DNA from 2 places in the Pseudovibrio sp. POLY-S9 genome. Region 1 is predicted to be linked to the other one. Evidence: riboswitches for the same ligand, from Rfam matches in the RefSeq annotation. Region 1 holds a riboswitch; the other holds the start of a gene.
What was found. Region 1 has a riboswitch for thiamine pyrophosphate ahead of thiM (hydroxyethylthiazole kinase). Riboswitches for the same ligand answer to the same signal wherever they lie in the genome.

Region 1 (5,082 bases):
TGGCAGTTGAAACTGAGAATCTGAAATTCCTTGTTGGTCCGAAGACAGTCCTCGATCATTTAGAGGATAACCCGCTGGATGATCTTGAGGGCGAGATTATCGGGTTTATTGATGCTGCAGAGCGCTCGCTCGACATAGCAATTCAAGAAATAGACAATAAACGCATAACCAACGCACTTATCAACGCAAAGCGGCGCGGGGTGCGGGTGCGAGTGGTATCCGAGGCGGATTACTTAAGTGTGGATGAGCCTGCTGAAGACCCGCATTCGAGCGACCCTCGTGTTGAGAACGAGGTGAACCGGCAACTTCATGCGGCGTTGCTGCGCTCTAAGGTATGGGTTCGGACTGACTTTAACCCACGGATATTCCATCAGAAATTTATCATTCGCGATGGCAATTCTGTTCTGACTGGTTCTACAAACTTCACTGAGACCGGCACACATCGCAACTTGAACCATCTTCTCATCATCAAGAATGAGAAGGTTGCCGATATCTTTGAACGGGAATTCAGGGAGATTAAACGGGGGCGATTTGGCCGATACAGCGTTGATGACAACGAAGCCGAGAACACGCCGAAAGAAGTGATTGTCGACGACATCCGCGTGAAAGTTTGCTTTGCGCCGGACCACGCGCCAGAGATGGAAGTCACCAAACAGATGACAAAAGCTAAGGAACGGGTAGATTTCGCGATTTTCACCTTCTCCAAAAGCTCCGGTATCGATGATGCCATGTTGCTGTTGATGGAGGCTGGACGAAAGGTACGTGGTGCGCTTGATGCCCGGCAAGGCGGTCAGGACTGGGCAGCGACCCAACCCCTTGCAGAAGCTGGTGCAGATTTGCATTTTGTTCGCGGATCAAGCCGAATTGGCAAGCTGCACCATAAGCTTATGGTGATTGATGATAGCATCATGATTGTCGGCAGCTTTAATTACACTGGCCCGGCGAACCGTTTTAATGATGAGAACATCGTAGTTCTGGGGGACTCAGTGGTGCCGACCGAGAACCAGAAACGGTTTGCTATGGCGGCGCGATTGGAGATTGACCGGATCATCAGTGATCACGGGCAGCCAATCATCATCAACTAAATTTGCGCAGGCATTTCGCAAAGGCGTGTATGTTTATCTTTTGGTAACCATTCAGCCAGATTTGGCGCTTACACTTTGCGAATGGCAAATTCCCTTGATAGCGGCGAAGACTTACTCATCATCTGCAAACCAGATGTTACCGCAGCGATTGAAGACTGGATTGATCATCTGGGCTCTGAACGACGACTGGCTGAACGGACACTGGAAGCGTATGAGCGCGATACCCGTCAGTTCCTGCGCTTCATGACCAGTTATGAAGGTGAACCGGTTGCTCTGCGGCATCTGGAGTCTTTGAAACCAAAGGACTTTCGCGCATTTCTGGCAACCCGCCGGAGGGATGGCGCGCAGACGCGGACGCTTGCCCGCGGGTTGGCTGGCATCCGCTCCTTCCTCTCGTTTCTGGAGGAGCGCGGTGAGGTGAATGCGGCTGGTGCTGCGGCTGTTCGTACGCCGAGACTTCCCCGCAGCCTGCCCAAGCCTATCCCCGTTGAGGAAGCCAAAGCGATTGTCAGCAGCGATCTCGCTTTCGAGGACACTCCCTGGGTTGAAGCCCGCAACGCAGCGGTGTTCACACTGCTCTACGGTTGCGGTCTCCGTATTTCTGAAGCGCTGTCTCTGACATCGGCCTCAGCACCGAAGGAGGGGGATAAGTCGCTGAAGATTCGCGGTAAAGGCAACAAAGAACGGCTTGTTCCGGTTCTGCCAGTGGTAATAGAAGCTATTGAGGCCTACAAAAAGCAGTGCCCTTACGATCTGTCGGGCAGCTCACCGCTGTTTCGCGGCGTTCGTGGTGGCCCGCTGAATGCGCGCATGATCCAGCTGGCCATGCAAAAAATCCGCAGTGCTCTTGGTCTACCAGACACCGCTACGCCTCACGCTTTACGCCATTCGTTTGCAACTCATTTGCTGTCTGAAGGCGGGGATTTGAGGAGCATTCAGGAGCTACTGGGGCACGCAAGTCTTTCTACTACACAGATTTATACGGAAGTGAACAGTGCACAGCTGTTGGACGCTTATGACAAGGCACACCCGCGTCGTTGATAGGTTATCCCCCTCCCGCACATCACCTTGATCTCCCTTAGCAGATCCCCTAGGTTCGTCGATGTGAAACGGGGTGCCCAACACGTGTGTTGTGGCTGAGATCATACTCGAAGAACCTGCTCTGGATAATTCCAGCGAAGGGAGCACTCACGCCGTGTTGGGGGATAGATTGTCTGGCAGTTTGCCAAGTCCCTGATACCAGCTCTCTTTCGCACAACAAGACCGAGGATAAAAATGGGTCGTGTCGAAAGCGCTTGCGCAACTCTTTCCGCAATTCGTGACAACAGTCCACTCGTCCATAACATGACGAACATCGTGGTGGCCAACACCACAGCCAACGCCCTGCTGGCCATTGGCGCCTCCCCTGCCATGGTGGATGGCACGGAAGAAGCCCCTGAACTTGCAAGTGTTGCAGGTGCATTAGTGGTCAACGTTGGCACGGTTACCCCTGCTCAGGCAGAGGCGATGAAGTTGGCAACTGCTGCTGCTCATAAGGCAAGTCGCCCTTGGGTGCTGGACCCGGTGGCGGTTGGAGCGCTGACCTTCCGCACCAAGCTTGCTGGTGAATTGCTGGTGAATAAGCCGAGCGTCATTCGTGGCAATGCTTCTGAAATCATGGCACTTGCTGGTCAGGGTACAGGTGGAAAAGGCGTTGATAGCACGGATAGCTCTCAGGCGGCTCTGGCAGGAGCGAAAGAACTGGCGAAGCAGACGGGCGCTGTTGTTGTCGTCTCTGGTCCTGTCGATTTTATCACTGATGGTGCGTGCACTGCTGAAGTCGCCAACGGGGATAAGATGATGCCTTATGTGACTGGTCTTGGCTGCACGGCAACAGCTTTGACTGGCGCGACACTGGCTGTTTGCGATGACCCGTTTGATGCTGCTGTTGATGCAATGGTCTTTCTCGGGGTTGTTGGTGAGATTGCTGCAAGAAATTCAGCAGGACCAGCAAGTTTGCAGCTGGATATTATTAACGGCCTCTATCAGCTGAACAGCGATATCCTCAACGCAACTGCACGGGTTGAAATGCATGAAACCGTTGCTTGATCTGTCCGTTTATCTGGTGCTGGGGCCGCAAGACTGCCCCGGTCAGGATCCCGTCGACATAGCAATCGCAGCCGCACAAAACGGCGCTACTGTTGTGCAGCTTCGTGACAAGACTGGCAGCACGCGCAAGCAAATTGAGCTGGCAGAGCGGTTGATGCAAGCGTTGAAACCGCTGAATGTGCCGCTAATCATCAATGATCGTGTGGATGTTGCGTTAGCCGTTGATGCGGACGGTGTTCATGTTGGGCAGGATGATATGGTTGCCACGAAAGCCCGGGAGCTGATCGGCTCTGATAAGTTGCTTGGTCTTTCGGTCAGCACTCAGGATGAGCTGGATGCTGCGGACATTTCCACCTGCGATTACCTTGGCATAGGCGCTTGCTTCCCGACGAACAGTAAGGATGATGCGGCTGATATGGGTATGCAGAGCTTTGCCGGTTTAACGGTTCAATCTCAGTTGCCTGTGGTCGGAATTGGCGGAATTTCGCTTGCGAATGCGGATCAGGTGATCAAAGCTGGAGCTGATGGGATTGCAGTTATTTCAGCAATCTGTGGGGCATCCAGTCCATCCGCAGCTACGCGCAAGCTTCAGGACATCGTCAAAAGCGTAAAAGACCTAGGGTGATAGGATAAAACACGCATTTACTCCTCGCAGAGCCCATTTACATTGATATATGAGAGGGCTAGGCGGGGAGCTTTTAGTCATGAAACTTAGACAAACAACATTTATGTGCATTTTCTTCTGCACGTTTGCTTTTCTTGTTTCAGCAGCTCAAGCTCAAACAGCCTGTGAAGTCCGCAAATCAGAGATGGCGGAGCTGGGGGACTGGGAAAATCCCAAAGCACGTTTGAAAGAGCTTTCTCAGATTGAAGTTGAAGGCCAGTGCCTTGATGGGCAACTGGTTGTGCGCGCCCGCGCATTTACCAGCTGCTCCCCTCGCGATTGCAAATGGGGTTGGGCTCCAGGGCAGCTTAGTTTTTCTGGTGTACTAACGTTCCGGTTTGGCGGCTTCTTCAAAGCGCAACACATTGAGCTTCGGCCAATGGGAGAGCGTATTCAGGCTTACGTGCGAACAGAAAACCACGATCCAACGTTTCCCAATAAGACACGCAGCTACATCCTTGTTCGCCAATAGCAAAAAAGCCGCCTCAGTTTCCTGAAGCGGCTTTTTCTTAATCTGGAACTTCCAGATTACATATGGATTGGCTTGGCGAATGTCGCCATAGCAGCTTCTTTCACTGCCTCAGACATTGTTGGATGCGCATGACAGGTGCGACCCAGATCTTCAGAGGAACCGCCGAATTCCATCAGAACACATGCTTCGTGGATCATTTCGCCAGCACCAAAGCCAACGATATGAACGCCGAGCACGCGATCTGTTTCAGCGTCAGCCAGCACTTTCACGAAACCGTCGGTGTGCAGCATTGCTTTTGCACGACCGTTTGCGGAAAACGGGAACTTGCCGGACTTGAATTTGATGCCAGCAGCTTTCAGCTCTTCTTCAGTTTTGCCAACGCTGGCCACTTCAGGAGAGGTGTAAACAACGCCAGGAATGACGTCATACTTTACGTGACCAGCCTGACCTGAGAGCATTTCTGCAACTGCAACACCTTCGTCTTCCGCTTTGTGCGCAAGCATTGGGCCTGCAATCACATCACCGATAGCAAAGATACCGTCAACGTTGGTTTTGTAGTGGTTGTCTGTCTTCACGCGGCCACGCTCGTCCAGCTCAACACCTGCTTCTGCCAGACCAAGACCTTCCGTGTATGGACGGCGACCGATTGCGACGAGAACCACGTCTGCATCCAGAGTTGCGGCAGCGGCTTCACCTGCTGCTGGCTCAACGGTCACTTCCAGAGCACGGCCTTTTTTCTGAACCGCAGTTACCTTGGAGGACAGCTTGAACTT
Region 2 (5,082 bases), on a different contig from region 1:
TGCATAGGCGCAAGAACTTCCAATCTATCGCCTTCTGAAAGGGATGTCTTCGGGTAGTCCTCACGAGGAACAAAACGGCCGTTCAAAGCCGTCGCAACAGCGGGGCTGGTGAACTCCAACTCCGTAAGAGCATCCTCCAACGTTTCGTTGGTGACGTCGCGTGGTTCTGCATTCACGATGATCTTCATGCACAAGCCTCCTTCAAAAGATGTTGTGCTGCTTGCTGTGCCAGTGCTGGTGCAAGCAGAAAACCGTGGCGGTAAAGCCCGTTGAGGTGAAGAGACCCGTCATGCTCGACCAGTCGAGGCAAGTTGTCTGGAAACGCTGGACGCAATCCCGCTCCAATTTCCACCACGCTGGCCTCGGCAAAGGCAGGGTGAATGGCAAAGGCTGCGCTCAGCATTTCTGTAAGGGATCGTAGGGTAGGAGGACGTTCAGAATTACTCTCCACCATCGTTCCGCCAATCATGAACAACCCATCAGCCCGCGGCACCAGATAAAGCGGCATACGTGGGTGTAAGAGCCGGATGACACGGGAAAGCTGAACCTCAGGACAATGCAAAATCGCCATCTCACCGCGCACAGCCCGCAAGTCAGGAAGGCTGGATGCAGTTGCTGTGCAATTGAGATTGACCCGCGCAGGTGCAGTCCTTCCGTATTGGATCCCTACCCCAAGCTCCTGAACAGCCCTTGTCAGGTCAGCCAGTGCCTGCCGCGGATCCAGATGCGCCTCCTCTTTGAAAAACAGCCCACGCTCAAAGCGTCCAGCCAATGCTGGCACCAGCTCTGAGATCGCGTGACCGTTCACCTCGGTAAAGTGTGAGGTCCGCCGTGCAAAGCGGGTCAACTCGGCCTGATCGCGCGGCGGAGTAACCACCAGCGTTCCGTGCCGGGTAACAAGCGTTACCTGAGACCACCAATCAGCGGCCTGCACCCCAAGTGTAACAACGTCTTCTTCTGCGCTTTCACGCTCGCAAAACGGAGCAAGCATGCCGCCGGCAAACCGTGCGACACTGCTTTCGCCCGGTTTAGCGGATTTTTCAAAGATAGTGACGGATGCACCGCGCTTTGCCAGCTCATAGGCGGAAGCCAGCCCCGCAAGGCCAGCTCCTGCAATTGTAATCACTGTTCTGTTCCTTCAAGTGGCAGATACAGCTTGCCACCTTCCCGGAACTTGGCTGCCATGGCCTCCATACCTTCCTTTTGCGCTTCGGCGCGGATGTCATGGGAGATCCGCATGGAGCAGAACTTCGGTCCGCACATAGAACAGAAATGAGCCACTTTATGCGCGTCTTTTGGTAGCGTTTCATCGTGGAACTCTCGCGCAGTATCCGGATCGAGAGAAAGGTTGAACTGATCCTCCCAGCGGAACTCAAAGCGTGCACGGGACAAGGCATCATCCCGCCGCTGGGCATCCGGCAATCCTTTCGCAAGATCCGCGGCGTGAGCTGCAATCTTATAGGTGATCACACCGGTTTTCACATCATCCCGGTCCGGCAATCCCAGATGCTCTTTTGGTGTCACATAGCAAAGCATGGCACAGCCAAACCACCCGATCATCGCAGCACCAATGCCGGAAGTGATGTGGTCGTAGCCAGGAGCGATATCCGTGGTGAGAGGGCCAAGCGTGTAAAACGGTGCCTCATGGCAGCATTCCAGCTGCTTATCCATGTTCTCTTTGATCTTGTGCATGGCCACATGACCTGGGCCTTCAATCATAACCTGACAATCCTTGGCCCATGCAATCTTGGTCAGCTCCCCAAGCGTCTCCAGCTCGGCAAACTGGGCTTCATCATTTGCATCTGCAATGGAACCCGGACGCAATCCATCACCAAGAGAAAACGCCACATCGTACTGGCGGCAAATATCGCAGATCTCGTCAAAATGCTCATAGAGGAAGCTGTCTTTGTGATGATGCAGACACCACTTCGCCATGATGGAACCACCACGGGAGACAATCCCCGTCACGCGATTAACGGTCATCGGCACCATGTGAAGGCGCACACCAGCATGGATCGTGAAGTAATCAACCCCTTGCTCTGCCTGCTCAATCAACGTGTCGCGGAAGATTTCCCAGGTCAGGTCTTCGGCAACTCCATTCACCTTCTCAAGTGCCTGATAAAGCGGGACGGTCCCAATCGGTACAGGACTATTGCGGATGATCCATTCACGGGTGTTGTGAATGTTACGCCCCGTAGACAGATCCATCACCGTGTCAGCGCCCCAGCGGATCGACCACACCATCTTGTCGACTTCCTCTTCCATGGAGGAGGTGACAGCAGATGTACCCATATTGGCGTTGATCTTGACCAGAAAGTTCCGCCCGATGATCATCGGCTCACTCTCAGGGTGGTTGATGTTTGACGGTATGATCGCGCGGCCAGCAGCCACTTCATCACGTACAAACTCCGGTGTTACATAATCAGGGATGCTCGCACCCCAGTCATTGCCACACCGCTCTTCTGCAACCGCTTCCCGCAACTGGTTTTCGCGGATGGCGATAAACTCCATCTCCGGTGTGATAATGCCAGCGCGGGCATAGGCCAGCTGGGTGACGGCTTTACCGTCCTTTCCGCGCAAGGGGCAAGGCTTCACTGGAAATTCTGGAACAAGCCGGTCGCCTTTCATAAAACCATTGTCTTCAGGTTTAATCTCGCGGCCATCATACTCCTCGGTGTCACCGCGCGCCTCAATCCACTTGCGCCGTAGAGCAGGCAAACCTTCAGAAATATTCGTTGTTGCCGTTGGGTCCGTGTAAGGACCGGAACTATCATAGACTGGCAGCGGTGTTTCACCTGCTGTCGGGTGAACGCTGATCTCGCGCATGGGTACAAGCACGTCTTCGTGCAAGCTGCCACGAACATAGATTTTGCGCGCTGCTGGCAAAGCGCCTGTGGTGATGGATGGGTTCGGCGTCGTCATAATGGTGCTCCTCAAGTTCATAACTCGAAAAAGACACCAGATGAGTTTTGGCTGGGAAACGGCAGAAAGAACTTCTGCTGCTAAGATCGCGGTTGTTACACTAGTCTTACAAACAGGCCCCGCGACCTGTGCTTCCTACGCCAGTATCAACTGGGTCAGGTTCTAAGGGTCGCGTCGCCGAGCTTGCGCTCTGTCAGCCTCTCAGTCTCCTTGGTGAGACTCCCCTGCATACATGATTTTGCTAGAACGATTATGAACTAGTGTCAAGGTAGGTTCGGTTCAGGTGAGGTTCAGAAATCTTTTGTAAATTGGATTTCATGAGAGGGGAGTTGCTGACACTTATTGGATTTTGCGGTTTGCGTTCCTATCTCTCATCTAAGAATTTCACATCTGGATATCGCGAAAAATAATATCAACGAATGCTTGAAAACTGTTCTCTCCCATCCGTTTTAGCTGGCCCGATCTTGCGTCGACTGGAAACCTCACGTTTAACATTCTGGCTCGCAGTGCGCGCTCCGGCAAATGTAAAGCTGGACTTGTTCCCACAAGGTGGTGAACCGCAAATCTACGAGCTGACGAAAGCGCAAACTGAGGTAAACCTGATCTCAGCAGGGGCACATCTCCACTACCTCCTGATCGATCTACCTCTCCAACGCCCATTACCGCAAGACACTTGGATCAGCTATCGCCTCGCTCTGCGTATGGAGGATGATGAGGAGGCTGGGTGGCAGGATCATTCCGTATGGGCGCCTGATCTTTGCTATGAAAATCAGGAACTCCCAGGTTTTCTGCTAAGCTCAAAAGTTTCCTCACTCCTGCACGGGTCCTGCCGCAAACCACATCACGAATCCGGCGATGGTCTGGTCGCAGCCGATCAGTTTCTGGCAAAGCATATCAGAGCTGAGAAGGGCACCAAAGTTGATAAGGAAAAATGGCCAGCTGCCCTCGTGATGAGTGGCGATCAGATTTACTCAGATGATGTTGCTGGCCCCATGCTGCGAGCTATCCATGTGCTTATCGAAAAACTCGGTATCACTGAGGAACAGCTGGCAGGCTTGGAAAGCAAAGTGTCTGATAAGGCATCAGATTTCTACCAGCACGGCGACACCTACTACCGCCGCGAAAAGTTTCTCCCAAGCCTGGAAAAGAACCGGAAGCTCTGGCTTGTCTTGTTCGGTGGCGTAGAAAAACCGATCTTCACTGCCGATCATGCCCATAACCATCTGATCACACTTGCTGAATTCTTGGCAATGTACCTCCTCGTCTGGTCTCCGGCGCTATGGGATTTGGTTGAGACAGATGCGCCCAAAGGACTGACACCAGAAGAAGCAGCGCTCTATGAGAGCGAACGGAAAATTCTGAAAGAGTTTGTTGCGGGCCTCAGTCAGGTGCGCCGTCTGTTTGCGCATCTTCCGGTCGCGATGATCTTTGATGACCATGATGTCACTGATGACTGGAACCTCAACCGTGATTGGGAAGAGACCGCCTACGGCCATCCGTTCTCCCGACGGATCATTGGCAATGCCTTGTGTGCCTATATGCTCAATCAGGGGTGGGGCAACCGACCTGAAGCGTTCTCAGGTGGAACACTTGAAGCGATGACGCAAGCTGTCACGGTGCCCGGCACAAACAGCTACGATGAGTTTCTGGATCATCTCTTCGCCTTTGAAAACTGGGACTATCACTGGGAACTAGACCCACCACTGCTGGTGCTGGATACGCGCACACGTCGATGGAGATCAGAGCGGGCAGGATATCTACCCTCGGGCCTTCTGGACTGGGAAGCGGTCACAGATTTACAACGATCTCTGCGCGGAAAAGACGCCGTGCTACTCGTCTCCGCAGCTCCGATCTTCGGCGTAAAGCTGATCGAAACGCTGCAGAAGCTGCTCACGTTCATGGGCAAGCCGCTCATGGTGGATGCGGAATACTGGATGGCACATCCGGGAACGGCAGATGGCATTTTGAACGTGTTCCGCCACCGCAAAACGCCAGATCGTTTTACGACCCTTTCTGGTGATGTGCACTATTCCTTTGTTTACGATGTCGAGTTACGCGGACATTCTCGTGGGCCTGACATCTGGCAAATCTGCAGCAGTGGCATCAAAAACGAGTTCCCGGCCAAACTGCTTGATAAACTCGACCATCTGAACCGCTGGC

Region 2: another riboswitch for thiamine pyrophosphate. It lies ahead of thiC (phosphomethylpyrimidine synthase ThiC); the one in region 1 lies ahead of thiM (hydroxyethylthiazole kinase).

The regions. Positions count from the first base shown of each region.
Region 1 covers NZ_LCWX01000145.1:27,330-32,411, forward strand. The annotation lists gene PPL9_RS12360 (phospholipase D-like domain-containing protein) at 1-1,085, shown strand, start outside; gene PPL9_RS12365 (tyrosine recombinase XerC) at 1,167-2,126, shown strand; TPP riboswitch at 2,186-2,288, shown strand; gene thiM (hydroxyethylthiazole kinase) at 2,361-3,173, shown strand; gene thiE (thiamine phosphate synthase) at 3,157-3,798, shown strand; gene PPL9_RS12380 (hypothetical protein) at 3,878-4,309, shown strand; gene lpdA (dihydrolipoyl dehydrogenase) at 4,366-5,082, opposite strand, start outside.
Region 2 covers NZ_LCWX01000197.1:42,351-47,432, reverse strand. The annotation lists gene thiS (sulfur carrier protein ThiS) at 1-188, opposite strand, end outside; gene PPL9_RS18755 (FAD-dependent oxidoreductase) at 185-1,126, opposite strand; gene thiC (phosphomethylpyrimidine synthase ThiC) at 1,123-2,943, opposite strand; TPP riboswitch at 3,038-3,158, opposite strand; gene PPL9_RS18745 (hypothetical protein) at 3,342-5,082, shown strand, end outside.